Regions from separate parts of the Mesobacillus sp. S13 genome, predicted to be linked through region 1. Evidence: riboswitches for the same ligand, from Rfam matches in the RefSeq annotation. Region 1 holds a riboswitch; each other region holds the start of a gene.
The links. Region 1 has a riboswitch for cyclic di-GMP ahead of LGO15_RS04900 (DUF5667 domain-containing protein). Riboswitches for the same ligand answer to the same signal wherever they lie in the genome.

Region 1 (7,381 bases):
CTTTATTTTAAAATATAAAGTAGCATTGTTATAATTTGAGGATAGAAAAGTAAGCTGTACGAAAAAGGGGTTTTGAAAATGTTTATAAGAGATATCAAGAAGCATTGGACTGTTCAATATGAAGAAAGAGGGATGCCGCATGTCCAGGCAGGACTTGTGCTGAACCCACAAGACTGGAGGGAACTGGATCCTTTCATTTTAATGGCAGAGGACTGGTTTAAGCGCGGAACTTTCTCCGATCACCCGCACCGAGGCTTCCAGACGATTACGTATATCATTGATGGCAGGCTGGAGCACATTGACAACCATGGAGGTCACAGTATCCTGGAATCCGGTGACATCCAGTATATGAACGCCGGCAGCGGCGCACGGCATGCTGAAGAGGCAGTGGATAATGATATAGCACATACACTGCAGCTCTGGCTGAATCTGCCGAAGGAGCTGAAGGGCACTACCACTTCCTATCAAAATGTGTATTCCCAACAGGCACCGGTTGTCCAGTTCGAAGGCGGTATCTTAAAGGTGTACTCAGGAGAAACGGCTGGAGTAAAAGGGCCTCTCGAACCCTTGTTGCCTTATACCTTATCAGAAATTCAGCTGGCTGAGGATACCGAATTCACATACTCATTGCCTGAGTCACATAATGCATTCTTGTATGTTCTTTCAGGTGATATTGAGGCCGGTTCAAGCCGTACAAACCTTAAAAAGTCGGCTGCGGCAACATTGACTTTCAATGACGGAGGCGAGGGAACAAGCGAACTAAGCCTGAAAGCAAACCAGCGATCAAAGGTGTTGGTTTATTCAGGAAAGCCGATCAAAGAGGAAGTGGTTGCCTACGGGCCGTTCGTTATGAATTCGATGGATGAGATCCGCCAGGCTTATCGTGATTATCAGGAAGGAAAATTCGGAGAGGCAGCTGAATAACCGAAACTTTAAAAATTTCTATTTATTTTTTCCTGTCGAATAAGTAAGATAAAAGTAGAATTAAAATCCGATAATGGCAAACCCAGGGAAACCGGGGGACGCAAAGCTACAGGGGCTAAAGTCAACGACCATGCCAGCCAGATGCCGAAGATCCACATAGCTAATGTATGTGTGCTGCTCTTCGGACAGCACTTTTTTATGTCGATTTTAATTCCAATATATATAAAACAGTGGGGGTATTGGAATGAAAAAGCTTTTAGCATCAACAATTTTAACCGGAGTGCTTGCTTTTGGTACTGCAGCATCTGCAGATGTGCTCGAAGAAACGGTAGACCCGGGAACGACTCCAGACGAGTTTTTATTTACGTTTGATCAATTATTTGAGGAATTGAAGCTTCTAGTTACCTTTGATGATGAAAAAGAAGCCCAACTCCTTCTCGAGTTTGCGAATGAAAGACTGGCTGAAGCTGGCGCAATGTCAGAGCAAGAAAAAACAGAATTCGTCCAACAGGCTTTTCAAGAATATTTAGAGGCTCTTGAGGAAGCGGAAGAGAAGGTTACAGAAGTAATTGTTGAAGAACAGACTGATTCTGAAGGTGAGGACGAACTGACTGAAGATCTGGAAAATGTTTCTGAGGTTGAGGATGAACTTACTGAGGAGCTTGAAGATGAACTGAAGGAAGAGGTTGAAGAAGCAACGGAACAAGCAAAGATCGTTGCTAATGTAGTTAAAGATCTGGATCAGGAAATGGTTTTACAGCTGCGCGAACAGGAGTTGGGTTACGGCCAAATTGCTCAAATCTTCTGGCTGGCAGAAGCAGCTGGCAAAACAGTTGAGGAAATCACTGCTTTATATACAAAAGAAAAGATCGGATTCGGCCAGGCAGCCAAGCAGCTTGGCGTCCATCCTTCCAAAATGAAAGGTCTCGCATCAGGAAAAAAACAAGAATCTGAAGAAGAACAAGAGGAAGATACAGAAACTGAGGAAAACACAGAGGGATTAGAAGAAGAGAGCAGTACAGAAGAAGCTGAACAACAAGCAGCTGAAACTGTAACTGAAAATGAAAGCGAAGAAACAGCCTCTGAACAAACCACGGTCCAGCAGGTTGGCTCCGCTTCAGCACAAAGTGAAAAAAGCTCTGGAAAGAAAGCTGAAGAGAAGAAAGCTTTAGCAGCAAAAAAAGCTGAAGAAAAACAGCTTGAAACAGAGAAGAAAGCTGAAGCCAAGCAAAAAGAGGCAGCTGAAAAAGCAGCAGAACAACGAAAGGAAGCTGCAAAAAAAGCTGAAGAGCAGCAAAAAGAAGCTGCAAAAAAAGCTGAAGAACAAAAGCGTGAAGAAACCAAGAAAAACAAAGAAAAACAAGAAGATGAAGACAGCGAAGAAGACGATGAGCAAGACGATGAAAGTGATGAAAAAGGAAGCAAAGGAAAAGGGAAAGATAACGGCAAGTAACATTGAGCAAGTCAATGCTGCAGAACTAACTGCCAGTTTGATTTCAATGAATTGACTGAATGGACACTGTATTGTATGATTATCGTATAAACTCGTATAGTTCTCCTAAAGGGGAGTAGCTTTCACAGCAGAGTCGTCATTACGGAGAATCCCTCCCGGCTTTGCTGGCAACGACCGTTGTTAGCAAGACCTTTACCAAATTTGGTGAAGGTCTTTATTTATTTTTAACCTTCACCAGACCAGGTGAAGGTTTTTTGTTTGGAAAAACGGCGGAGTGGGACGCCTTCAATAATATGAAAAAAGCAGCCCTGGTTACCATGAACTTGCATGCGAAAAATGAAGGAACAAATCTGAGCTATTTATAGATATAAAGAGGCATTTTACCATAGAAAAACATAAATTTAAGTATTGGAGTGCAGGTGTATGAAGAAATTACAGCTTAGCTTTAGTGAACTGGTTAAGAAGAACAGTGAAGAATTGTTAGCAGATCATAAACAGATTGAGCAAATTGAAAAGAAGCTTGATGAAAAGTACATCAATCCAAAAAAGTAAATAGATGGAGGAACAGGATGTTATTACGGAAGTATATGTCTTTGCTAGGAGTAGGTTCGGCCCAGATTGACCTGATTTTGAAGAAGGATGTATTAATTCCTGGTGAGGCAGTGAATGGAAAGTTCTTGATCAAGGGCGGAACTGTGGATCAGGATCTGCAACTAATTGAGTGTGCCCTTGTTATGGTGAATGTAAAAACAGAGGAAGAAAGCGTACTGGATACTGTGACAATCGATGTGCAGTTAAGGATCCAGCCGGATGGGGATGATGTTGTGCCGTTCAGCTTCCTGCTTCCGGAAGATGTTCCTCCTTCAAATAAGGATATCTCCTATCATTTTAAAACAAAACTGGTTTTCAAGCAGGGGATAGAAAGCTGGGATGAGGATCTGATTAAGGTTGTAAAAAGATGATTTGCAAGTTGGGTGATGAAGCCCTCATTGGAGCCAATCAGGAATAGATTGAAAGGAGCAAAAGAATGAATCAATATGAACATCTTGCAAACAGTGTTGTATATTCAATCCGAGGATCAAAGGCAGCTTTGGTTCATAAAGATTCATCACTAAGACTGGTCGGTGAGGGCAGGAGTGCGTTCGCATTCAGGATTAATGGTACTAATCTTGTTCTAAAGGTCTTTTTCCCTCAATTTGAGAAAGTGGCCGCAGAAGAAGCCGGGATTTATAAGGAGCTTGCCGGAATTCCATTTTTCCCTTCTCTCCACGAATCAGGACGCAATTACTTAGTCATGGATTATGTCCGGGGCATGACACTCTATCAGTGTTTGGCAAATGGCATGCCGATTGCAGCCGGCCATATCGAGGAAGTCGATCATGCCCTTAAGCTAGCAAGAGAAAAAGGCCTGAATCCTTCCGATATTCATCTGCGGAACATCATCATCACACCAGATGATGAAGTCAAGCTTATAGATGTAGCCCGATTCCGGCAAATGAAGCAATGCTCCCAATGGGATGACCTAAAAAGCGCATTCTATAAATATTACAGAAATGAACGTTTTCCGAAAAAAATGCCAGAACCAGCGATAAATTTAATCGCATTTTTCTATAAAAAAGGACTGCTGCCTACTATTAGTTAATCTTATAGGCTGCAGTCCGTTTTTTAGATAGGAGACTCCCCCCTACAAACTAGTGAAAACTACACATGCTAAGAAGATGTCCTTTATTGAAATCCCGCAAAAAAGAAAGCGGTCTTACTCCACTGACTGAAAAGGAGTGTAAGCTGAAAAACTTGTCCTGCATTCTGAACCTGCGTTATGATGGATTATAACAGTGCAATTTGGAATATAATCCGCAGGAAAATTATAAATCAATTTGTCGTTGAACATATGGAGGAATCTAAATGACAACCGAACTGCAAGCATTAGGAGAAGCAATCGTCAGCAGGAAGTATGAAATCGCTAAAGCTGTCCACAAAGATAGATATTCTGAAGCCGTTTTGACCGAGGCTCAGAAATATGAACTTGGTAGAATTGATTCTCAAATCCTTGAAATCAGAGCAAACTTCATCGAATTATTCGGCCAGGCATTGATTGAGCACGAAGACCAGGAAAAGGCATTTGAAAGAATGACAAACTGGGGCAAAGAAACCGGAGAGTATATCTATAAACTTGGTGCTTCACTCGATGAGGCCCTTAAAGATACAAGCTATTATCGGAATCATATCTGGAAGGCACTCAGACATGAGGCCAAAGAGATGTCAGCAACAGTCATTTTTGATGTATTGGATATTATTGATCCTCTAATGGACCATGCAATATACAGCTTCAGCCTGACATTTGTCGACTCGCACCAAAAGAGTCTTGAAAACGCCAAGACAGCATTATTGGAATTGTCCGTACCAGTTGTTCCATTAATGCCTGGTGTAGGGGTATTGCCTCTAGTAGGGAATGTTGATACGGAAAGGGCCCAGTTGTTGATGGAAGAAACGCTGGATCAAGCTGTGAAACTCAAGCTTTCTCACCTTATCTTTGATGTGTCAGGAGTTATGATTGTCGATACAATGGTTGCGGACCAGCTGTTCAAGGTCATCAACGCTCTATCACTAGTTGGGGTCAAGACAATCATGACGGGCATCCGTCCTGAAGTTGCCCACACAATGGTGACACTTGGTCTCAACCTCGAAGGAATCATGGTAAAATCAAATCTTCACCAGGCATTCAAAGAGATTCAAACTTTGCAAAATGCATAAAATTCGAAAGCTGCCCACGCAGCTTTTTTTTTTGCATAAAAAAGCAGGATTCACCTTCTTTGAGGAGAATTTCCTAGAGGGAAAGTAATGATTTTTGCATAAAGAACCTGCATGGGATGAGAAATATAATTTTGGAGGTGATGGCATGGCTGAGTTGAATATACGGCCTGCTGAAGAACGAGACATTCCAAGGATACACCATTTAATGATCCAATACATTGTGGATTTTTATAAAAAGCCAAAACCAAATGAAGATGAACTGAGAAATTTAATTCAACACTTGCTGGCTCATCCTGACTCTGGTTTGCAGTTCGTGGCTGAAATAGAAGGGGAATTAATTGGCTTTGCAACCCTGTATTATACTTTCAGCACACTTCAGGTAAAACGGGCGGCGATTTTGAATGACTTATTTGTATCAGCCGAGGCAAGAGGCCAAAAGGCAGGAGAGCAGCTTTTTGAAAAATGCCTCTCCCATATCCGGGAAAATAATTTCGCTTATATGACATGGGAAACGTCCAAGGATAATCATGCCGCACAAAGTCTTTACAATAAAATGGGTGGAAAACAGTCAGACTGGCTGGTTTATGAAATAGAATAGATTTGCACTGTCTTCATTGGTGAGTCTGTACTCTACGAGTCGAATCTCGTGTAATTTACATGGTTAACACCTATACTATAGTGTGAAATAATCAACTGGAGGGATCCTACATGCAAATTGAAATGTGGACAGACTTTGCTTGACCGTTCTGCTATATTGGCAAAAGGCGTCTGGATGACGCTATTAAGCAGATTGATCACCCGATTGAAGTGACGTATCGATGCTTCGAGCTAGATCCGAACTCAGGACGGGACATTGAATATAATATTTATGAAGCTTTAGCGAAGAAATATGGGATGAGCATTGCCCAGGCGAAAGCGAGCACGCAAAACATGGTGCAAATGGCCAAGGAATCCGGCCTGGAATATAATATGGACACGCTTATTTTAACCAATACTTTTGATGCTCACCGTTTGACGATGTTTGCGAAAAAGCATGGATTGATGGCAAAAATGACCGAAAGAATTTTACGTGCCTATTTTACCGAATCAAAGCACATTGGTGACCATGAAACATTAACAGAATTGGCTGTTGAAGTGGGACTCGACCGTGATGCAGTAGAGAAAATGCTAGCTAGCGATGAAATGGCCAATGAAGTCCGTGCAGATGAAAGCATCGGCCAGCAGTATGGAATCACGGGAGTACCGTTCTTTCTGATCAACAAAAAGTACGCCATTACAGGCGCACAACCGACGGATGTCATCGTCCAGTCGTTGAAAAAAGTCATTGCTGAGAGTGAAATCACCGTTCTAAGCAGCGATGATGGAATGATTTGTGATGATGACGGCTGTGAAATTCCTAATAAAAAGAACTAGTCACCGTGGTGACTAGTTCTTTTCTATGTTGTTAAGGAAATTATAGAATTATTGAGTTGTGGATAACTCTATGAAATCTTCTTAATCCAGCTCCAGCGCCTAGCCCCTCGAGTCGCTTGTCTAGTGTCGCCTCCTAGAAACTCCGAAACTTCAACTCCGCCGGCAGAAGCAAAAAGCGCTTCTTTGTCGGAGTCTCCAGTTTCTGCGTTTCTGTTCAGTCGGCTATACTTTTCGATTTCGGTCCGCCCAATGAAGTCAAAGAACGACTTCACCGGTCGGCCCTCCAGCGCTTGTCGGGGCTGAACGAGGCGCTTGCGCTTTTTGTTCTGTGCTTATATAAACTCCACGATTTCCTCGACCGGAATGCGGGTCGTTGGATGCCCTGGCACAGCAGCCTTTCCAAGAGCCAAAAGGAGGACGGGCATATAGCGCTCATCAATGTTGAATTTTTCGATGAATTGCTGCTTGTTGAATCCGCCCATCGGCACAGTGTCATAACCTCGCGCCTTGGCAATCAGCATAAGCTGCATTGAAATCAGTCCGGCATCGAAAGACGCGATGTTTTCCCTGATCGCAACGGGGGCAGACGGGTATAATTTATTGGTATTTTCAATCATTCTGCTCATTGTTGTTTCGTCCATATACCCAGCTTCATATGAACTGCGGTATACTTTTTCGCCATTTCGGTACATTTCCCGATCGCCCAGAACCGCAATAACAGCTGAAGAAGTTTCGACCTGCTCTTGGTTATTGGCAATCATTCTTAGTTCTTTCTTCGTTTCCTCATCCTGGATGACAAGAAACTTCCATGGCTGAAGATTGCTTGAAGAAGGTGCC
Region 2 (7,381 bases), 1.2 Mb from region 1:
TTAATAAAAGAGTATTGGAAAAGTATGATGCCTCTTTCCGATTATTTGAAGCACAGACCTTTCGAGAACACTGAAGTTTACATTTTTGAACAAGTCCCAGGAGAGTTAATTGAGTTTATGGAGTAGGTACTATTTGAGCAAATTGTCCAAGATTTCAAGCAAGCAATGGTCTTTTGCTTGTTTGTGTTTAAATTGATTAAAAAGAAACGATAGTTTACTGGGGAGGAGTACACTTGAGAAGTGAAAAAGCTATGTATGATTTAATACTAAGGGTAGCTGAAGAGGATGAACGAATCCGAGCTGTCTATATGAACGGATCCCGAACGAACCCTACTGTTCCAAAAGATATTTTTCAAGATTACGATATTGTATATGTAGTGACGGAAATTGCATCTTTTTTAGAAGATGAAGATTGGATTAATATCTTTGGGGATTTATTGATGCTTCAAGAGCCTGATAAAATGGATCAACAAATTGGTTTGAAGAGGGATTTTGAACGTTCTTATGGATATTTAATGCTTTTTACTGATGGGAATCGAATTGACCTTCATATCGAAACAATCGACTCAATGATTAATGGTTATGGTAGTGATAAACTAACAGTTCCATTATTAGATAAGGACAACATTTTACCGATCATTCAGCACCCCACAGATATTGATTATCGAGTAAAAAAGCCATCAGAAGCGATGTTTGTGAGTTGTACCAATAATTTTTGGTGGTGTTTACAAAACGTTGCAAAAGGAATTTGGCGAGACGAATTGCCATACGCAAAATTAATGTATGAAAATACGACGAGAGCTTCACTTGATGAAATGGTTTCATGGTGGATTGGAACAGGATATGACTTCGAGGTCTCAACAGGTAAGATGGGCAAATACTTTAAAAATTATCTGCCAGAACCATATTGGGAGATGTATGCAAAAACTTATTCCGATGGTGACTATGAAAACTTTTGGGACTCCATATTTGTTACATGTGAGTTATTTAGAAATTTGGCAATGGATGTGGGAAATCATTTATCATTCTCATATCCATTTGAAGATGATAAAAACATGACGGAATTCCTTAAACATGTGAGGCATCTGCCTTCGGATGCAAAAGAAATTTAAAGGTGAGAAAGAGTATGAAGATAGAAGTTGGATATTTGCCAAGAAACTATATAAAAGACCAACCGGATTTTAGTGGGCACTTTCCTTTTGATATAGATGGAGAATACAAATATTTGTTTGAAATTGATCACTGTGAATTGGATCCTACTGTTTTTTACTGTGATTGGATGAAGGAATTAAATCAGTTTCCGATCTATGCTGTTGTCACTCTTGATCTTTATTATCAGGAGGAAATAAATGGGCTGATTGAAAGATACAAAATAGAACGTTCAGTGCTTTTAATAGGGAATGAATCGTACAATAAATTTATTTTGCGAAATGAAGAACAATTTCGGGTGCTCATTCCATTTTTTTATGCAAGTGGCAGTATGAATGATTTAGCTGTGTGGTCACTTAAGAAAGACATTTTTAGTAGTGACAGAAGAAAAGTAACGACAATATTCAGACGTAAAACAATGGATGTATTGGTAGCAGCTTTTGAGAAGGATACAACATTATTTTGGATATCGTATGATGGAGATGCATTGGATATCATATCGAATCATCAGATTTTCCAAAAGATAGAGGATATAGAGAAAACTCTACCGAAGGGCATAGAAATGAGTGTTGTTGAATATGAAGCCGCAGATGATGATATCGAATAACCGGTAACAAGAATAACGATAAGGGGGAATTATACTTGAAACGTCTCTTCTTAGGTCTTTTGGTTGTAATGATGATCCTTATAGGTATGTATTTCTTGACTTCGAATAGCGCTTAAATATTTGGTATTCCAATTTATTAATAGGTTAATCGCCAAGAATCGAACATCAAGTTGCTTCAAGGGTAGGAGGATTTATGAAATTCTTAAAAAAGGTAAGTGATTTCTTTGGATTTACCAAACTTAAAGAGAAATTATATTTTGCGGATCATGAGGAAATCTCAGAAGCTGATAGGGAATATATAAAACGTATTAAGGGACAAAATCCCTTTGGCATCATAGCAATGTTTATAGGTGGCGTATCTTTTGCCTTCGGACCACTATATGTTGCTTTTCCAATTATAACAATCATCTTTTGTATCGTAACCTTTGGAACTTTTGATAGAGAAAAAGAAGATAATCCGTGGACATTTATAATCGGTTTTTGTTTGGCACTAATAGGCTTATTTATGAATTTAGGCGGCGTAGTCCATGAGCTAATATTCTGAACAATATGCGTTAAAGTATTTGATGCAAAAATCACGGAAGGATTACTGTTGCATCAAGCTAATTGATAAAAAAGGGCTAATCCTAATTTTGTTAGATTATAGGGTATTAGAACATTTCAAGAGGAGTTATCTATGGGTTTCCTTAAAGCTACTAGAGAATTTATTGATAGTCAATATCAAACGCCAAAAGGAATTATTGGTACATATATTGGTGAAAAAATGGTGAGACAGCACAAGACTGAAACAAATTGGTCATTAGAGCTAATGAATATTAAACAAGGGGACAGGATTTTAGAGTTAGGATGTGGGGCAGGTTATGCAATTAAATTAATTTTTGAAAAGGACTTAGCTGAAGAAATAGTCGGCTTGGACATCTCTACAACAATCATTCGATCAGCAAGAAGGAGAAACAAAAGGGCAATAAACGAAAAAAAAGTAAAACTAGTACAAACAGATTTCAAAAACTTGCCCTTTCAAAATGAAAATTTCAATACAGTCCTTAGTATCCAAACAATTTATTTTTGGACTGATATAACTGCGACACTATCAGAAATATTTAGGATACTAAAACCAAAAGGAAATATAATCCTTACTTTTTCTGACGGTAAAGAAGAGGAAACCTGGGAAGGAATAAGAGGTATTACTGATAATAAACTAATACCGTCTATGAAGAATGCAGGATTTAGTGACGTATCTTTTATCAGAGGTCCAGATTCAAGAGGGTATCATACTGTTGCTGTTATAGGAAGCAAGGATTCAATGAAACTTTCGTAATGTTCTGTTCCTATATAGCGATGGTAAGGGGACGAAGGCATAATTTTTCCTTTTGATGAGTTTGTTCAAATATAAGGCAGGGAGTTTAAAAGGACCTAAATAAGGTACACAGAGATCCTTCCTTTGGCCATCTGTTCATGTTATTTCTAATGAAACAGTATTAGTAGCTATTACGCAGCAAATAAATTTTATAAAATCAGCCTATCCTCAAACCAGTATGTTATACTATAAACAAACCTTTTATCTTTAAATCTTTTTACATTACCGGTTCCATCTCCCTGCTCAGATCTTGAGCGGGGTTTTTTATTGGAATTATATTTGGAAAAATAAAAACAGGCCCTAGAAAGAGCCTGTTTGTAGAAACGATTTAAGATTAAGCTTTTTGAACGTTAGCAGCTTGAGCTCCACGAGCACCTTGCTCAACGTCAAATGTAACTTTTTGACCTTCGTCTAAAGATTTGAAACCTTCACTTTGGATAGCTGAGAAGTGTACGAATACGTCGTCTCCACCTTCGCGCTCGATGAATCCGAAGCCTTTTTCTGCATTAAACCATTTAACTGTACCTTGTTCCATTTTTGTTGCCTCCTAGTGCGTTATCGCACAACGTATTACTATCCTTGCCCAAAGTGATCATCAAGACGAAAAGTTAATACTTATACTATCCTTTACACCGAACAAAAATAATTCTAATTCATCATAACAGGGATCGAAAAATATAGCAAATCATCCCGGCCATAACTTGGAAAGAGTCTATTCCCGCTGACTATGAAGGTTGCTGTAAGAACAAAGAAGTTATTATGTAAGTCCTTAATCCTAAGCTTTGTAACATCAAGTGGATAGATCCCCGCGCAGCCCATTGTGAAGATTTTATGTTTGCCTCAGATGTTTTCATCATATAGAACAAACTGGTTGGGGAAAACGTGGTTTTTATTAAAGAAATCAAAGGGAATCAATCCGAAGGTAGCGAATAGTTATAGCATACTGGGTGAATCGTTAGGGGTGTGGTTAATGGCCCTTCAGAATTTATATAAATATAGATTTAAAAGAACCTAAAGTATAAAACAGCTGCTACGTAAGGAGTCTTTCCATGGATGCTTTCCTAATCATCGCCTTTACCTTCATTATTTCATTAATTTATTATGCTATAAACTTATACTTTCCAGATAAAAGCAGGCTGAAGTATTACATAGCTTTATCCTTCGGAATCATTGGTATATTTGGCTGGGCATATATATGGTTGGGGAATGGATGGTTATTAGCCGCTGTAGTTAGTACGATTTTATCTTACTTTCAGCTATATCATTGATTACCGCTTTCATTATAGACTTAATCTTTAGGAAGAAAAAATATCAATGAAAATAAAAATAATCATAAATCGATACATATTGTAACTGGAAATGAGGAGATGGATTTGCAACTCATTCCACCATTAGGTTCAGTGATTTATTTGATACATGGATTATTGTAATTAGGGGGCTGTATTCCAATAAATCGAAAGAAGTTGTTATTAGGTTTCATATTTCTTATAGGTATAGTTAGCTTTTGGGTTTGGTATTCCTTACCCAAAGAAATCAATCAAGCATTTGAAGGAATCGTTTACGGAGTTGGAAATAAAAGCAATCAATTAAATGAAGAAGTTACAATTACTATTAAAGGTAAATTGTATAGAAAAATTTTTAACCAAGATCGTTTTAAAGGAACCATAGATATAAAAGGAGAGTTGCCAAAAAATATTATCATTGATAAGAAGGAAGTAGAAGTGGTTTTTATTGAAAACGGCGGCTCTTTATTAATCGGGGATTCCCCCTACGGCTTTTTTTATATAAATAAGGATTTAAGTGAGCTAACTATTATCGTTTACGAACTGCTTGAGTCTGTAAGTGATAATGCCACATATGAATGGGACCCTAAAGGCGGGCTATTAATATCTGGACCTGCAACAAATAGAAAAGAAGCTTTAAACATATCAAACAAATTAATAGAGGATCTACTTAAACCACTTGAATAGATGTTTATTTGTAAAGTTTATATTTTAATTAAGGGTTCGATCATGCAAGAAGGATTGAGGAACAATTTGTTGAATGCCTTATTCAACAAACGGCTAAAAATATACGGAGGTATAGTTATGTGGGTAATATTTGGGGTCATTGCAATAGTAGCAACGTTTATAAATCTTTATATGTATTCAGCAGGGAAGGATTACAAGCTTGCGATGGCGATGGGATTATCATTTACAGCATTAACACTTTGTGCAGATTACAGTTATGTATCTCGGTGGGTAAAAGTAGAAGATTGGGCGGCTTTGGCGGATGTAGTACCTGGTATGGCAAGGGCATTATGGTTTTTGACGATTGTTTCGATCTTACTAAATATAGCACCTATATTTTTAGAAAGAATACGCAGGAAATAATGACTTTTTGTCCTTTCATTTATATAATGTGCAGGCCTTTATGAATAACAAAAGGTGCGTATATTCAATAACAAGGTATGCGCATTGAAGTTGTATGATACTATAAAAAAGTACTACGCCAACATGCAGTAACGGGTTCTCTTGTGAAGTGCCAACGTGAAAAAGCAATCCAATGCATGTTATTTTTATCCTACCCAATAATGTGAACAAGACTAAGTATTGTACTTTGTTTTTTGGAAATAGTTCAAAAAAATTGATTCCAATTGTTTTTAGGACAGGATATACTCAAATTAAATAAAAAACTGATAAAGGCAAACTTGTTGAAAGGCAAGGACGCAAAGCCATGGGCCTTAGTGTAAAGAGATATTTCCTTTGCATATGGTTGCCAGGTTGCCAGACTCCCAAAATGGTGTCTTGGCCATTATAAGGAGCGGAGAATATGAATATCAATAAATACCTCTTATTAAGTCTTGTCTTACTTATGGGTTTTGGTCCTCTTCAAACCCTTTCTCAACCCATTAAAGCTCATGCTAACGCAGGAGTTCCAACGGCAACATGGCTTTGGAATACTTCAACGATTGCTACGCAAGGAAACGAGATCCTTTCATTCGCAGGAAACAATCAAGTTAAGCAAATTTACCTTCAAGTTAATAAAGACATCCCTTTCAATACTTATAAAACATTTATTCAAAAAGCAACTGAAAAAGGCATAGAAATACACGCTTTAGATGGCTCACCACAATGGGTTTCCTCTAAAGGTTCTGCTTATTCTAAGGAATTCTTTAATTGGGTGGGGAACTACCAAAAATCAGCCTCACAGACACAAAGATTTACTGGTATTCATTTAGATATAGAGCCATACCTATATAGTGGCTGGAACTCTAAATTCAAGAATACTGTACTTGCATATCAAAATATTATCAATCATGCTGCTATTACTTCAGAACAACTTGGACTTACATTTGGAATCGATATTCCTTTCTGGTTTGATGAAATTGCCTACAGCAATACTTACGGGAAAGGTAATTTAGCTAATTGGGCGATTAAGACAACAAGCTTTACGACTATAATGGCATACCGCGATCAGGCTGCAGGAGGAAACGGAATTATTGAGCTAGTGAGAAATGAAGTACAATATGCTTCCTCTCTTGGCAAACCCATTGTGATTGGAGTAGAAACTGGCAAATCAGAAGAAGCCAATCTTGTTAGTTTTTATGAAGAAGGTGCTGCTCATATGTATAGTCAGCTTTCTTTAGTGAAGAGTGCGTATCCACAACCGGATGTGACTTTTGCCATTCATCATTTACACAGTTGGATGATAATGGCTCCCTAAGAACATTGGCAAAGGGATAAAAAAAATCACCTTTAGAAAAACCCGCTAAATACCTTATAAAGGTAATTAGCGGGTTTTTCACCTGATTTTGAGTATTAACTGCAGAATTTCTTGTGCCCCTACAGTTACGTCAATCGATTTACTAAGATAAATATGTAAATAAGGGACTATTTTTGAAGAAGAATTACTTCAAAACGAAAATCATTGAAAAATGTTTGACGAATCTAGCAACTACAATGTCATTGCACATGTAACAGCCAGAGATATGCACAAAATGCCGAAAATCCAGCTGGAAATAAGCGAATAACAGAGAAGAATGGGCTTCCATTCTTTTTTTATCGGTAATTTTTTAACTAATTTCATTCAAAAATCCTATTTTCTTTAGTAATTACGACTGTGATTGAAACAATAAAAAGAAGACATCTGGAATCGCCCCAACTTATGCAGTTCCTTAAAATCTGACCTTAACCAACCAGAGTGTTTCGTGTAATATTCTAATAATCGTTTGACTATTTGAAATCCATTGCATATACTGATACTCAAATAAATGTTTGAATGAGAGG
Region 3 (7,381 bases), 1.8 Mb from region 1:
GAATTTTAACATCTTGAAAAATTACGGGCCGTTTGAAATTATGCAGATGTACTTCCATGCGGATCAAACGGGGGATTACGAAACCAAATATGCCCTGTACAGCAAGAATGGCGGCCAGCCTCCAAAAGATCAGTATATTGAGGAGATGAAGGCTGCTGAAATGGATATTAGCGTGATCCTAAAGGGATATAAATATGCTACGCTTTACTACTCAAGTGAAGATCCGGAAAAAGTCATCGGGGTTCAGCTCCATTTCAATGACCGTAGTGATGCACCAGTTTTCCAGATGGTCCAGGAGGACGGATTCTGGAAAGTCCAGTTTTTGCCATTACAATAATGGAAACACTCATATAGAATTATCTTATTCCTTTTGATAAATGCTACAGAATATGATATAATTTTTAATTGCGTATTAATGGGATAAAATAAAACAATATTTAGGAGTGTTTCCATGTCAGAAAATATTCAAGTAGGCAGCGTTTTAACAGGTAAAGTAACAGGAATCCAGCCATACGGCGCTTTCGTAGCATTAGATGAAAATACACAAGGTCTTGTGCATATTTCAGAAATCACACACGGTTATGTTAAGGACGTTAACGAGCACCTTACAGTTGGCGATGAAGTGAAAGTGAAAGTTTTGTCAATTGATGAAGCTGCTGGAAAAATCGGCTTATCAATCCGTGCAACTGAAGAAGCACCAGAACAACCACAACGCGCTAAAAAGCCACGCAGCAAGCGTCCAGCAGCTGTAGTTCAGCACCAGGACGACTCAGCTCAAGGTTTCAACACTTTGAAGGATAAGCTTCAAGAGTGGATTAACCAGTCAGATATGGCTAAAAAATAAGCTTTAAAGCGGAAACCGGACATTGCGTCCGGTTTTTTTATTTTAGTCTGACAGACACCAATGGTTGAGACGGACAGAAATCATTGATGAAACGAAGAAAGTGGGAGCCGATTGGAGCACCAAAACACCAGTAACTGGGAAAACAGAGCACCAATAAAGCCGATTGGAGCACCGAAACACCAGCGACTGAGAAAACAAAGCATCAAAAAAGCTTATTGATGCCATGACGGACAGAAATCGTTAATGAAAGGGAAAAAGTGGCCATCATTGGATTTACATACTGGGAAAATCAAGGAATCTTTCTAGCATTCTCTTTTAGGGGGTTAAAATGAAAGAGCTTACAGGTTACAATATGATTGTCTAACCAATTTTTTCATTGGAACGGAGGAAGGTTCATGACAACAACAAAAACTAGCTCGCTGATCGAGCAGACTCAAAAGTATGGTGCGAATAACTATCATCCGCTGCCAATCGTCATTTCAAAGGCAGAAGGAGTTTGGGTAGAGGATCCTGAAGGCAACAAATATATGGACATGCTGAGTGCGTATTCAGCTGTCAATCAGGGGCACCGCCATCCGAAGGTCATCCAGGCGCTGAAAGACCAGGCTGACCGTGTTACGCTAACTTCAAGAGCATTCCACAATGACCAGCTTGGACCATGGTATGAAAAGATTTGCAAGTTAACGAATAAAGAAATGGCCTTGCCTATGAACACGGGTGCTGAAGCGGTTGAAACGGCTATTAAAACAGCTCGCCGCTGGGCTTATGATGTCAAAGGCGTTGCGGACAATCAGGCTGAAATCATCGCATGTATCGGCAACTTCCATGGCCGCACAATGACGGCGGTCTCCTTATCATCTGAAGAAGAATACAAACGAGGCTTCGGCCCCATGCTTCCAGGGATCAAACTGGTTCCTTATGGTGACCTAGACGCACTGAAAGAAGCAATCACTCCTAATACTGCAGCGTTTCTGATTGAACCGATTCAAGGTGAAGCGGGAATCGTCATTCCGCCAGAGGGTTTCATGAAAGCTGCGTTCGAGGCATGTAAAGAAAACAATGTCCTGTTCATTGCCGATGAAATCCAGGCTGGTCTTGCGAGGTCCGGAAAAATGTTCGCATGTGAATGGGAGGGCATCGAGCCTGATATGTACATCCTTGGAAAGGCACTTGGCGGTGGGGTGTTCCCGATCTCATCTGTCGTTGCCGACAATGATGTACTGGGAGTATTCAACCCAGGCTCCCACGGATCCACTTTCGGCGGCAATCCAATGGCCTGCGCAGTTTCCATCGCGTCCCTTGATGTTTTGATCGATGAGAAGCTTGCTGATCGTTCCCTTGAACTGGGTGACTATTTCATTAGCAAGCTCCGTGAAATCGACAATCCTATCATCAAGGATATCCGCGGCCGCGGCTTGTTCATTGGTGTCGAGTTAACAGAACCTGCACGAAAGTATTGTGAAGAGCTGAAAGAGGAAGGGCTGCTTTGCAAAGAAACGCATGATACGGTCATCCGTTTCGCTCCGCCGCTTGTCATCAGCCAGGAAGAACTGGATTGGGCCATACAAAGAATCAAGAAAGTATTATCATAAGCATGAGAAAAACCCGCCTTCCTTGGCGGGTTTTTCTTGTGAAATTCAATTATCGAGTAGCTCTCGGTTCTGCCGCTCTTTCTTCTCTTTCGCTTGGTGCGAATAGAAGTCCGATGTTTATAAGACCGGCAAGACCGACTAATCCATAGATGATTCGAGCCAATGCTGAATCCTGTCCGCCGAAAATAGCTGCAACAAGGTCAAATTGGAAGAATCCTACTAAGCCCCAGTTGATGGCTCCGATAATGGTAAGTACTAGTGCTGCTCGTTGAATACCGCTCATGGATGTTTCCTCCCTTAAGATTAAATTTGTTCTTTTATAGATTGTTTCAGCACGAAATGAATTATTCATTTGTCCTCTATTTATTACCTACCCTCAAGAAAAAGTTTGTAACATTTCGCAGCATATTGGAGCACATTAAGAAGTGTATTTTTTGCAATGCTTTTAGAAAAAGAACATAATTATCCCTAGAGGAAGGTGATTTAAATGGATAACTTTACTTTTTACAATCCAACGAAACTGATATTTGGCAAAGGCCAGCTCGAGGAATTGAAAAACGAAGTTCCTCAATACGGTAAAAAAGTCCTGCTCGTTTATGGCGGTGGCAGCATCAAACGCAATGGTCTTTATGATTCTGTCATGGACACCCTAAAAGAGGTTGGGGCAGAAGTACACGAACTTCCAGGTGTGGAACCAAACCCTCGTCTGTCGACTGTGCATAAAGGCGTGAAAATTTGCAAAGATGAGGGAATCGAATTTTTGCTGGCAGTAGGCGGCGGCAGTGTCATTGACTGCACAAAAGCAATCGCTGCAGGTGCAAAATATGATGGAGATGCTTGGGACCTTGTCACAAAGAAGGCTTTTGCAGCAGAAGCTCTTCCTTTTGGCACAGTACTAACTTTGGCAGCCACTGGCTCTGAAATGAATGCAGGTTCTGTTATCACCAACTGGGAAACGAATGAAAAGTATGGCTGGGGAAGCCCGGTCACATTCCCGAAATTCTCCATCCTTGATCCCGTGAACACTTTCACCGTTCCGAAGGATCAGACGATTTATGGAATTGTGGACATGATGTCACATGTATTTGAACACTATTTCCACTTGACCGAAAACACTGAGTTCCAGGACCGCATGTGTGAATCCTTGCTTTTAACAGTGATGGAAACAGCTCCAAAGCTGCTTGCAGATTTGGAAAACTATGAATACCGCGCAACGATCCTTTATTCAGGAACAATGGCATTGAATGGAATCCTCAATATGGGATACCGAGGAGATTGGGCGACGCATAATATCGAACACGCCGTATCAGCCGTTTATGATATCCCTCACGGAGGCGGTCTGGCGATTCTGTTCCCGAACTGGATGAAGCATAACCTTAAGATAAAACCAGAACGTTTCAAGAAGATGGCTGTCAGGGTCTTCGGCGTGAATCCAGAAGGCAAGACCGACGAAGAAGCAGGATTAGAAGGAATTGAAAAGCTGCGTGAATTCTGGAACAGCATTGGCGCACCGTCACGCCTTGCTGACTATGACATTGATGACAGCAAGCTTGAAATAATGGCTGACAAAGCAATGGTCAATGGGGAATTCGGCAACTTTGCAAAATTGAATAAAGACGATGTAATGGAAATTTATCGTCTGTCGTTGTAAATTACTGAAGGACCCAGGGGTATAACCCTGGGTCCTTAGTCTTTTCTTTAGGTCAAAAATCTTAGAGAAAGCTCTTTTGGAAGAAGGGTGAAATACTGAATATATCCCTATTCAAGGTGAATTAATGAAACTTGAGAAAAATTTACCAATTAATTTAATAGGACTATATGTTTAAGTCGCTGGGTAACTGTGGTAAGTCTTAGAATGTAAGACAAGGAAGCCGAGGAATATTTTACATAAGTAAAAAACAACACTCATGCTAATAGCAAACCTGCTGAAAAGCTGGGACGCAAAGCCAGGAGTCTAAGGTTGCAAAAGTGCAGCTATGATCGTCCAGCCGCCATGGAAAAGTAAATTCCCGGCGGCTTTTTTTGTCTAATTATAATGGTGAATTTTATCGGGAAGGAGGCTAAGTGCCGCAATTAATATCTGAATATTCAGTCTTTTATTGCGCAAATTTTTAATAACACTAGAAAAGGGGACGAGAATATGAAAAAGACTTTTATGAAAAAATTATCAGCAGTCTCGATTGCATTCCTAATGTTATTTTCACTGACAATACCGGCACTAGCAAATGAGAATGGAGATGCGGCGTCGGATAATGAAGGAAACACAAAAGTTGAAATCGAAGCCAAAGAATCAACTCAACAACAAAACGATCAGTCAAATGAAGTAGAAAATGATGAATCAACACAAGAAGAATCCGATGAGTCAGCTCAAGACGAAAACGATGAGTCAACTCAAGAAGAAAATGATGAGTCAACTCAAGAAGAAAACAATGATCCATCCCAAGAAGAAGACGCTGAGTCAACTCAAGACGAAAACGATGAATCAACACAAGAAGAATCCGATGAGTCAACTCAAGAAGAAAATGATGAGTCGACTCAAGAAGAAAACAATGATCCATCCCAAGAAGAAGACGCTGAGTCAACTCAAGACGAAAACGATGAATCTACACAAGAAGAAAATGGTGATTCAAACAAGGAAGAAAAGGATTCTGAAAAAGGTACTAAATTAAATGCCAATAAAAGTACAGAGATACATCTGCATTTGAAAAACTGCACAGAAGATGTGGTAAAAGTAGAGGTCATGTTAAAGGGAAGTTGGAAAGAGATGTCCAACCCGGGTAACTCGCCACTGTATAAACTGAAAGATGGTGGTGAGTTTGTAAAGAATGATATTACTGCTTTCAGGCTAACTTTTGAGTCAGGAACTAAACAAGAATATTCCATGGATGAGGTTAGGGAAGGAAAAGAAGCGGAAGGAACCATTAACTATTGGCTTGAAGGCTGCTCTATAGAAGATGACAATTCTGAAGAACCTGGCGATGGTACGGAGAATCCGGGTGACGGTGAAGAGGACCCAGGAGATGGGACAGAAAACCCTGGCGATGGAACGGAGGAACCAGGTGATGGCAACAGTGATGATCAGGGTGAAGAGAATGGCAACAAAAGCACGGAAATCCATCTTCATCTAAAAAACTGCGTTGCTCCAGTTGAGAGTGTGTTTGTTAAATTAAATGGTGAATGGAAAGAAATGTCCAATCCAGGTAACTCCCCGCTATATAAGCTTAAAGATGATGGGGAATTTGCAAAGGATGATATCACGGAATTTAAGCTTGTATTTGAATCAGGTGCTGAAAGATTCTATGACGTCGAAGACATTAGAGTAGGAGTAGAAGCGGAGGGATCCATTAATTATTGGATAGAGGACTGCGCATTACCTGAAGATGATAACACAGAAGAACCAGGGGATGGAACGGGAGATGACGATGAAGATTCCGATCAAGATGGAGAATCACCGGATGTTATCGAAATAGTCAAAGAAATGTATATCACTTTTAATCTGGATATTGAAACAGTTGTAAACTTGACATTGTTAATGAATGGCGGCGAGAAGCTTGAACTCATCAAGATTAACAACCTCTGGAAACTAATTTTGGCCAATGGTCTGGATGTTACAGATATTCAGGGAATAGAGATTGAGTTTGAAGATGGAACGACTAAATTTATAGCGCTAAGCATGCTTTCTTTTGAATTAGAAGATCAGGTTATCCACTTAGAAATTGATGAAGCAGTCCTCGGTATTGATAATGAAGCAGACGTTGAAGATGAAACCGATGTTGACGAGGATGATGGAACTGGGAAAACTGGCAATAATGATAACAATTCCGGAGGGGACGTTACGCAAGACTGGAACGGAAGCGTACTTCCAAAAACAGGTGAAAGCAGCAAAATGATGTTCTATATTTTAGGCTTCCTTCTAATGGCTGCCGGTACAGGATTAAGAATGAGAAAGCCAATCAGGAACTAAAGGATGAGGGGGGAAGAGATTCCCCTCTTTATTTTGACTTAATATGAAAATTGGAGTGATCAAAATGAAAAAAGTCCTGTCTTTAATTCTTATATTATCTGGAGGGGTGCTGTTTTTATATCCATCCCTATCAAATTTATATACTGACTATCAGCAGGAGAAATTGATTAGCGAGTGGGAAGCAAGTACATTTGAAACAGAAGCAGCTACTGTCGCTATGAACGAAGAGGCAGCTAAAGAAAGCCTGGATGAACTTAATGAAGTTTTTGAAGTGAAAGAGGAGAATACTGCAGTTCAAGCCGAAGAAAAAGGGGATCACCAGGCGGTTAATGATTTATCCATCACAAATGACTCATCAAAGGAAAACTCAAAGCCCAAAAATACCGGTATGCTTGGTGTAATCGAAATAGATAAAATCGATTTGCGTTTACCGATTCTTTATGGTGCATCGGAACGGAACCTTGATGTAGCTTCAGGTCTGCTAAATGGTACTTCACTACCAGGGACCTCTGGAAACAGTGCAATTGCTGCTCATCGCAGCCGTTCATATGGCAGGATGTTCAACCGCCTGGACGAGATCAGTTCTGGTGATGTCGTGACTGTTAAGTCCCAAAATCGAACTTATCAATACAAAGTTTATGAAACTCAAGTAGTTAAACCACAGGATGTTTCTGTGCTAAACGGCAGTAAAGATGAAAACACCTTGACTCTCATTACCTGCACTCCAATCGATACAGCGACGCACAGGCTGATTGTTAAGGCGAAGCAACTTCCGTAATCGTCAATAGGCGTTTAATTTTTCTATCTCTGGATCAAAAGTCAAAAGTAGGCTGCCCGGTTATGTCGAAAAATACATTTTTTAAAGTTTACTTAAAATTTCACAATTGGGCACGCTTACATCTGAGAGTGTTTCTTGATTATTGGGATTCATTTCGATAAAGTGATAGAGAATATAAAATAATGGAGGATCAGACATGACAC
Region 4 (7,381 bases), 1.9 Mb from region 1:
AAAAGCGATTGCGTCTAACAGCCGTGAACTGGATGAGATGATCAAGAGTGCAAAGGATCACAAGGTTGTTTTGATGGAGGCGCTAAAATCAACCTTGATGCCGAACTTCAAGGCTGTCCAGGAGAATCTGGATAAAATCGGCACGATCAGAAGGTATTTCGCAAGCTATTGCCAGTACTCGTCCCGCTATGACAAATATAAAGAAGGTACCGTGCTGAACGCCTTCAACCCGGAGTTTTCGGCAGGTTCGCTTATGGATATCGGTATCTATTGCATCTATCCGCTCGTCGTACTGTTTGGAGAGCCAAAGTCGATTCAGGCAAATGGTTACGTACTAGAATCGGGAGTGGATGGGGAAGGCAGCCTGATCTTGAAATATGATGAAATGGATGCTGTCATCATGTTTTCAAAAATCACTGATTCGGCTCTTCCTTCCGAAATACACGGTGAGAACGGGAATATCAGGATTAATAAAATCAGCACGCCGGAAAAAGTGGAAATTCTTTATCGCAATGGGAAATCTGAAGATATATCGAGAGAACAACTGGATGATAATATGTTCTATGAAGCAGAGGAATTCATTACGCTGATTCAGCAAGGGAAACTGGAATCTAATAATAACTCACTTGAGAACTCGAGGATCACCATGAAGATTCTTGATGAAGCAAGGTCGCAAATGGGTGTCAGGTTCCCGAGCGACAGATAAAGAGAAGGGCAGGTGCACTTAATGGCACCTGCCCTGTTTTTGCTTAGTGGCTCTTTACGAAGAACAATCCGTAAATGAGTAGCTTTTTAGTAATTCAAAAATTTTACACAGACCGGATCTGGAACCTTCACATCAGACTGCAGCAAAGTCAATTTGCCTGTTTCTGCGTCACGGGCATAGAGTACGACATTGCTGGAATTCTGGTTCGTCGCAATCAGGAATTTCTCGCTCGGGTCGAGAACAAAATCCCTTGGCCAGTGTCCTTCTGTTGACGTATGCTCGACAAACTCAAGCTGGAAGCATTCTGGATCCACCTTGAAAATCGCAATACTGTCATGGCCTCGATTGGCTGCGTAGACGTATTTCCCATCAGAGGAAATATGGATGGCGCTTCCCTGGTTGTTTTCGGTAAAATCTGAAGGCAGGGTGGAAATTGCCTGTAGCTGTTCGAAGCTGCCGTCTTCTGAATTGTACTTTAAAACGAGAACCTCAGAGCTGAATTCTGTCATCAAAAAGGCAATCTTGTGGTTAGGGTGAAAAACAAGATGTCTTGGACCGCTTCCTGGTGCAATATGCAGTACACTCTTCTCAATCAGCTGGCCATTATCCAGGCTATAGGTTATCAACTGGTCGATGCCAAGGTCGACTACTGCTGCATAGTTGCCGTCCGGGGTGAAGCCCGCATAATGGGTGTGCGCTTTTTCCTGGCGCTCATCAGGTCCTGAGCCTTCATGCACCGCGCTGGATAAGACTTCTTCAATACTGCCAGTTTCTGAGTTCAACAGGTAGGAATCAGCAGATCCTTTATGGTAATTAGCAGATAAAAGCTGGCTGTTTTCCTTGTTCACGCTAACATGGCAGGGTGAAGCTCCTGGCGCAAGCTGCGAATTGATGTAAGATAGCTTTCCGGATTCCACGATACCGAAGGATGCCACACCTCCAGTGCCGCCTTCCTTTGCGACAGCATAAAGAAAGCGATTGTCGTCACTGACTGTCAGGTAAGTAGGGTTTTCCAGGGTTGCTGCTGGTTCTACGTCCAGAATCTTGCCACTCACTCTATCAAGGGTAAAAGAGTAGATGCCCTCGCTGTCCCCTTTTGTATATGTACCAAAATAGCCTTTGAATGTATCATGGGTTGCCATAATGAATGCCTCCAATTTGATTAGCATTTTTAGTCTAAGTTATAGTCTAGCAAAAAAATACTGGCGAACAAAATGTTACGTACAGAGAGTGAATGGGTAAAATAGTACATGTGGATTTCAACTTGTAAATTGGTATGTTAGATTCCCTGACCAAAATCTGGACTTTGGACTTTTTTAGGGATATGCTTTTTGATAATAGTGTTCTCGCAAAACCTTTTACCAAATTGAGTGAGCGAAGAGCATGGTGATTAGTAATAGTGTTTAGGAGGTTTAATATGAGCTTGCAAAAACAGATTATAGAAGCATTGGATGTTCGTCCCAATATTGATCCCCAAGAGGAAATCAAGAAAAGAAAGCAATTTTTAAAAGAATATTTGCTTGCTTCAAGGGCAAAAGGATACGTCTTAGGAATCAGTGGCGGCCAGGACTCCACTTTGGCTGGAAGGTTGGCGCAGCTGGCTGCAGAGGAATTGCGATCAGAAGGCAAGGACGCCAAATTCGTGGCTGTCAGACTTCCATATGCTGTACAAAAAGACGAGGAAGATGCACAGAAAGCACTGGACTTCATTAAGCCTGATCAAACCATCACCTTCAATATCCAGCCTGCGGTTGATACCTTCAATACACAGTTCGAGGAAGCGATTGGTGATCGAATGACGGACTTTAACAAGGGGAACGCGAAGGCAAGGATGAGGATGATTACTCAGTATGCCATTGCGGGACAGGATGGCTTGCTAGTGATCGGGACAGACCATGCTGCCGAGGCTGTGACTGGATTCTTTACAAAGTACGGAGATGGCGGTGCTGATTTGCTGCCGTTATCGGGTCTCAACAAGCGCCAGGGCAGGGAGCTGCTGAAGGCATTGAACGCAGAACCAAGACTGTACCTGAAGGAACCTACTGCCGATCTTCTTGACAATAAGCCGCTCCAATCAGATGAAACCGAGCTTGGAGTGAGTTATGAAGTAATTGATGACTATCTTGAAGGAAAGCAGATCGACGAAGCAGCTGCAGCCAAGATTGAGGGCAGATATCTTGCTTCAGAGCATAAACGGCATACGCCGGCATCCATGTTTGATTCATGGTGGAAGAAGTGAGCATAACAAAAGCCTGGCTGAGATTTCGATTAATCAGCCAGGCTTCTCTAATTAGTCCGATTGCGCAACTGCAAAAGGCGCTGTATCTTCTTTTTCCGTTACTTTGTCGATTTTATCGGTGAACATTTGGAAGACACGCTTTTTCTCTTCCAGTTCCTTGATATATTCTTTCAAATCATTAAATTTCTCTTCAAATGGCTGATGGTACAATTCGCGGATTTTTCTGTTCAAGTCGGGGTTCACTGTTGACTGGACAACCTGCTTGGTGATGTTGAATTTATATGTATACACTTTTAGTTCATTCTTTACTTCTTCATACTCCGCATCAATCTCTTTAAGAATTTCTTCAATTTCTGCTTTCCATTCATCTAGCGACTTCTTAACATGCTGTTCCATAAGGATCCTCCTGCCATTCGCCTGTAATAAAGCTTCTTCCCTTCATTCTAGCAATAGAATTTTACATAGAGATTGCGGAGATATTACAGTGTGAAAACAATCGAATTCTGCACACAAAATGAATATTTAATAGGAAAATAGACTCATCCTTGTAAAAAAATGGCGAAACTTGTTGAAATGATGGTTCTAAAGTTTTATATTTTAAGTAGAACTGAAAAAGGCAAACTTATCGAAAGGTGAGGACGCAAAGCCACGAGTCTAAGGCCATTTAGCTATGATCGTCGGGTTGCCAAAAAAGAACGGATGATAAAACCAATTGTAGGCAAATGGTTATGAAAGACTATTTGACGTATGAAATCCGCCGTCCTTTTGGAGGATTTTTTTATTTTGACTGTTGATAATGGCATAATAATGCAAAAAGGTGTCGATTTCACGTTTGCATCACGCGATAGAGGATAAATAATACTTAAGATACTTGACAGGACTAATAAAAATAATTCTTTTGGCAGGTTTGGTTTTTTGGTAAAGGTATTCAAAAAAAGAATGGAAGGTGGAGGAATCATTGACTGTTTTATTTGGGACGGTAGAGTATTTTGAACAGGAAATTGAATTTCACTTAACTGAAATCGAAAAACGCGAGAAATTCCGGGAAGAAATCCAGCAAATTCAAAGGAAGCTAGAAGAAGAGCTTCGGAACGATTTTATCTGCGACGAGAAACTAAGGATGGAATGTTTGCAAAATCTATCAAATGCTTGTAATAAATTAACTGAAGATTATGTAGTTTGAAAACTATTAAAATTAGAAAGCCTGTGGTAGGGACCACAGGCTTTTTCAATTTCCATTGTTACCCAGATGCACAATTCTATATTTTAAAAAGGTGTTTGAACCCGCAGTTTTAAGGATATGTTTAACAATAGGACAGCAAAAGGGGAGTAAACATGGAGAAAAAAGAATATAACAAACTTGTTAGAGATCTTTTTCCTGAGTTGATGAAAGGGAAGGGAAAGAAGGTTGAATTTGAGATCTTAGATGGCAGTCAATATAGTGCAAAGCTCATGGAGAAATTCAATGAGGAAGTGGAGAAGTTCCGGAATACTGGAACGGACAGGCTTCTAAGTGAAATCGTCGATTTGCTTGAAGTGGTGTATGCAATTGCTGAGCATCGAGGGATTACAGAATCTGAAGTGGAGTTCATGCGCCAGTTAAAGAAGAATCGCAGCGGCGGTTTCAGAAAAAAAATCCTGCTTAAAACAATAGAAGAAAGTTCCCAGTGAAAAAATGCCCTCAGCCTATTGGCGGAGGGCATTTCCTATATTGTTAAGCAGATTTATGTGCAGCTTCTGGTGTTTGTTTGAAGACAGTCTTGCGGATGAAAGGAACCACCCAGCGGTCCAAGCCGTATTTGGCAGCATTGAAGCCAGAGAACAGGATGATGAAGCCAAAGAAGATGTCTGTTGGGTTATGAGAAACTGTTCCGGCAAGGAAGAAACTGAAGTTCATCACTAGTCCGAAGAACATGGCAGCAGTTGTCAAGCATCCAAGGATAAGTCCAAGTCCAATCAGGAATTCTCCAAGCGGAACGATGAAGTTGAAAAGATCGACATTCGGGATGGCAAAGCTTTCTAGGAAGTTAACATACCATCCATAAACCATGTTTCCGTCTGGGCCTTTTACTGGGTTCGCAACAGCATTTTTTAAATATCCCGTAGCGTCAAAACCGTCACCAGTCAATTTGCCCCATCCAGCAGTCATCCAGTTGTAACCAAGCCAAACCCTAATTACAGTCAACAGGCCAGCAGCAATATTGTTTTCTCTTAACCATTTAGCGAACATCTAAATCGCTTCCTTTCAAAATATATAATGATTACACTCTTAAGATATCAAAGCAATTTATGGAAATCTGTGAATAATGTGTGAAGACACATATCAGCCATAATGTTTTGAACAAATTTTGTCAATGGATTTCCTTTAATGGAATTTAATACCTATAAGGGTATATTAGAGATTCCCCATTTCCCTTGCCGCATAAGTTGGGAATATATAGAATAAAAATATAAAGAAGTACAAGCTGGAAAGGGGAAGTTCATGATGAGCGAGCTTTTATTCAAGCAATTTGAATTAACGAGAGGTTCTTTTTTGAAAAGCATTGAGGGCATCACTGCGGAACAGGCAGGTGTTCAGCCAAAAGGCTTCAATAATACCATCCACTGGCACATCGGGCATGTGCTGACAGTTACAGAACAGTTCATGATGGGTTATCCGAAAAAATCTAGTCATTTGCCTGCCAACTACATAGAGTGCTTCGGAAACGGTACCCGTCCATCCGAGTGGACAGGGGATGTTCCATCTGTTGATGTTTTGCGTGACCAATTGAAAGTGCAGCTGGGAAGGATCAAAGAAGTACCGGCTTCCATGCTGGATGAAAAGCTTAAGAAGCCGTTCCTTGGGTTGGAGACTTTTGGAGAGCTTGCGAACATGGCATTATTCCATGAAGCCTATCATCTTGGGCAAATACACTCGATGAAAAAATTAGTTTAGTAATAGAATGGCAGGGTCCTATTTTGGGCCCTGTTTTTTGAAACCTGTTATCACTTATTACGTATTAGTAATATAAGGAAGGCAGGTGTAAGGAATGAGTAAGGATAAGGATTCATTGATTCTCAGAAGGTGGCTCTTCATATTCATTTCCTTTGCGATAACTGGAGCACTGTTCCTGTTGATTGATATCACGTGGGTCAGAAAGACACTTTCAGTCATCATGTTGTTGATGGGTTTTGTCGCTGCTGGATTTGTATACCAGTTTTATGAGACCTGGCTGAATAATTTAGGCAAGAAAAAGGATGGGAAATAAAATCGACGTTGGATCATCAAATGCAAATGATATAGGAAAAAAGTTGCTGTTATAGGTAGGTTGGGAAAGAAACAATAAATGAACTAGTTTTTTAGCTCAAGCTTGGAAGTTCCGTGAAAACGTTCTTCCTTGAATGACTGACAGGTTTCAGGCTGTAGGGCCCAAAGCTGTCAAGAAAACTAGTTTATTGTGACAGGTTTCAGGCAGTAGATCGCAAAGTTGTTAAGAAAGAGCAATTATTATGACAGGTTTCAGGCAGTAGAGCACAAAGCTGTCAAGAAAACGCGATTATTAAGACAGCTTTTAGGTTGCAGAGCATAAAGCTGTCAAGAAAACGCAATTATTATGACAGGCTTCAGGCGGTAGAGCGCAAAGCTGTCAAGAAAGAGCGTTTATTATGACAGGTTTCAGGCTGTAGGGCCGAAAGCTGTCAAGAAAGAGCGTTTATTATGACAGGTTTCAGACTGTAGGGTCCAAAGCTGTCAAGAAAACGCAATTATTAAGACAGGTTCAAGCCTGTAGGGCCCAAAGCTGTCAAGAATATCATGGAGCGGAGGCACTAAAATATGTACCAAGAGAACTGCCCATATTGCAATGTGCTTGCTGACGAAGAGCAGCAAATCACACTTGAGAATGAAACATGTTATTTTATCCAGAAGGAGTCGGAACAGCAGGTCCTGCAGGGGAGCGGACTGATCATCCCGAAACTTCATAAGCAGAATGTCTTTGAGTTGTCTGACCAGGAGTGGAATGATTCGCGGGAGTTGCTGATGGGTGCAAAAAGGATTCTTGACGAGAAGTATGCACCGGATGGATACAGTGTTGGATGGAATACGGGGAAAGCGGGAGGACAATCGATTTTTCATGCTCATTTGCATGTGATTCCGCGATTCGAGGATGAACCTCTTGCCGGCAAGGGGATCAGGTATTGGATTAAACAAAAGGAAAATATGAGGAAATAATTCACGAAAAACCATGTTGGGAAAATTCTCTCTAAATTATTTGAATATTTTTACAAAAATGATTCTAAAATCCCGGGAGAGCAGTCCCGGGATTTTTCTATTATACGAAGCGGTTGGGTCTATAGTGGTATAGACATCTATACTGTTATTTAGATAGTCTAAGATTACAACATGAAAGCCTTTTCAAAGTTTATGAGATTAAATGGAGCAAAAGCTCAGAAAAGGA

Region 2: it holds a riboswitch for cyclic di-GMP, as region 1 does, so the genes downstream of both, LGO15_RS11235 (amidase) here and LGO15_RS04900 (DUF5667 domain-containing protein) in region 1, are expected to answer to the same signal.
Region 3: it holds a riboswitch for cyclic di-GMP, as region 1 does, so the genes downstream of both, LGO15_RS20430 (LPXTG cell wall anchor domain-containing protein) here and LGO15_RS04900 (DUF5667 domain-containing protein) in region 1, are expected to answer to the same signal.
Region 4: it holds a riboswitch for cyclic di-GMP, as region 1 does, so the genes downstream of both, LGO15_RS20120 (hypothetical protein) here and LGO15_RS04900 (DUF5667 domain-containing protein) in region 1, are expected to answer to the same signal.

What each region holds. Positions count from the first base shown of each region.
Region 1 covers NZ_CP084622.1:968,312-975,692, forward strand. Annotated here, with positions in the region: gene LGO15_RS04895 (pirin family protein) at 79-924, shown strand; cyclic di-GMP riboswitch class I at 990-1,073, shown strand; gene LGO15_RS04900 (DUF5667 domain-containing protein) at 1,169-2,377, shown strand; gene LGO15_RS04905 (FbpB family small basic protein) at 2,801-2,929, shown strand; gene LGO15_RS04910 (sporulation protein) at 2,947-3,339, shown strand; gene LGO15_RS04915 (protein kinase family protein) at 3,405-4,019, shown strand; gene LGO15_RS04920 (STAS domain-containing protein) at 4,283-5,131, shown strand; gene LGO15_RS04925 (GNAT family N-acetyltransferase) at 5,277-5,729, shown strand; gene LGO15_RS04930 (DsbA family oxidoreductase) at 5,885-6,544, shown strand; gene LGO15_RS04935 (hypothetical protein) at 6,613-6,816, opposite strand; gene LGO15_RS04940 (nitroreductase family protein) at 6,877-7,381, opposite strand, start outside.
Region 2 covers NZ_CP084622.1:2,181,369-2,188,749, forward strand. Annotated here, with positions in the region: gene LGO15_RS11195 (hypothetical protein) at 1-126, shown strand, start outside; gene LGO15_RS11200 (aminoglycoside 6-adenylyltransferase) at 234-1,112, shown strand; gene LGO15_RS11205 (hypothetical protein) at 1,127-1,756, shown strand; gene LGO15_RS11210 (cell division protein FtsK) at 1,950-2,300, shown strand; gene LGO15_RS11215 (class I SAM-dependent methyltransferase) at 2,433-3,074, shown strand; gene cspC (cold shock protein CspC) at 3,448-3,648, opposite strand; gene LGO15_RS11225 (hypothetical protein) at 4,577-5,083, shown strand; gene LGO15_RS11230 (hypothetical protein) at 5,201-5,485, shown strand; cyclic di-GMP riboswitch class I at 5,786-5,883, shown strand; gene LGO15_RS11235 (amidase) at 5,925-6,818, shown strand.
Region 3 covers NZ_CP084622.1:3,982,772-3,990,152, reverse strand. Annotated here, with positions in the region: gene LGO15_RS20455 (hypothetical protein) at 1-337, shown strand, start outside; gene yugI (S1 domain-containing post-transcriptional regulator GSP13) at 452-844, shown strand; gene LGO15_RS20445 (ornithine--oxo-acid transaminase) at 1,240-2,436, shown strand; gene LGO15_RS20440 (DUF378 domain-containing protein) at 2,486-2,719, opposite strand; gene LGO15_RS20435 (iron-containing alcohol dehydrogenase) at 2,924-4,087, shown strand; cyclic di-GMP riboswitch class I at 4,342-4,432, shown strand; gene LGO15_RS20430 (LPXTG cell wall anchor domain-containing protein) at 4,577-6,400, shown strand; gene LGO15_RS20425 (class D sortase) at 6,465-7,178, shown strand; gene LGO15_RS20420 (glucose-6-phosphate isomerase) at 7,375-7,381, shown strand, end outside.
Region 4 covers NZ_CP084622.1:3,920,403-3,927,783, reverse strand. Annotated here, with positions in the region: gene LGO15_RS20140 (Gfo/Idh/MocA family protein) at 1-706, shown strand, start outside; gene LGO15_RS20135 (lactonase family protein) at 793-1,848, opposite strand; gene nadE (NAD(+) synthase) at 2,124-2,945, shown strand; gene LGO15_RS20125 (hypothetical protein) at 2,997-3,341, opposite strand; cyclic di-GMP riboswitch class I at 3,551-3,635, shown strand; gene LGO15_RS20120 (hypothetical protein) at 3,904-4,128, shown strand; gene LGO15_RS20115 (nucleoside triphosphate pyrophosphohydrolase) at 4,281-4,616, shown strand; gene LGO15_RS20110 (DoxX family protein) at 4,660-5,175, opposite strand; gene LGO15_RS20105 (DinB family protein) at 5,431-5,880, shown strand; gene LGO15_RS20100 (hypothetical protein) at 5,975-6,193, shown strand; gene LGO15_RS20095 (HIT family protein) at 6,760-7,155, shown strand.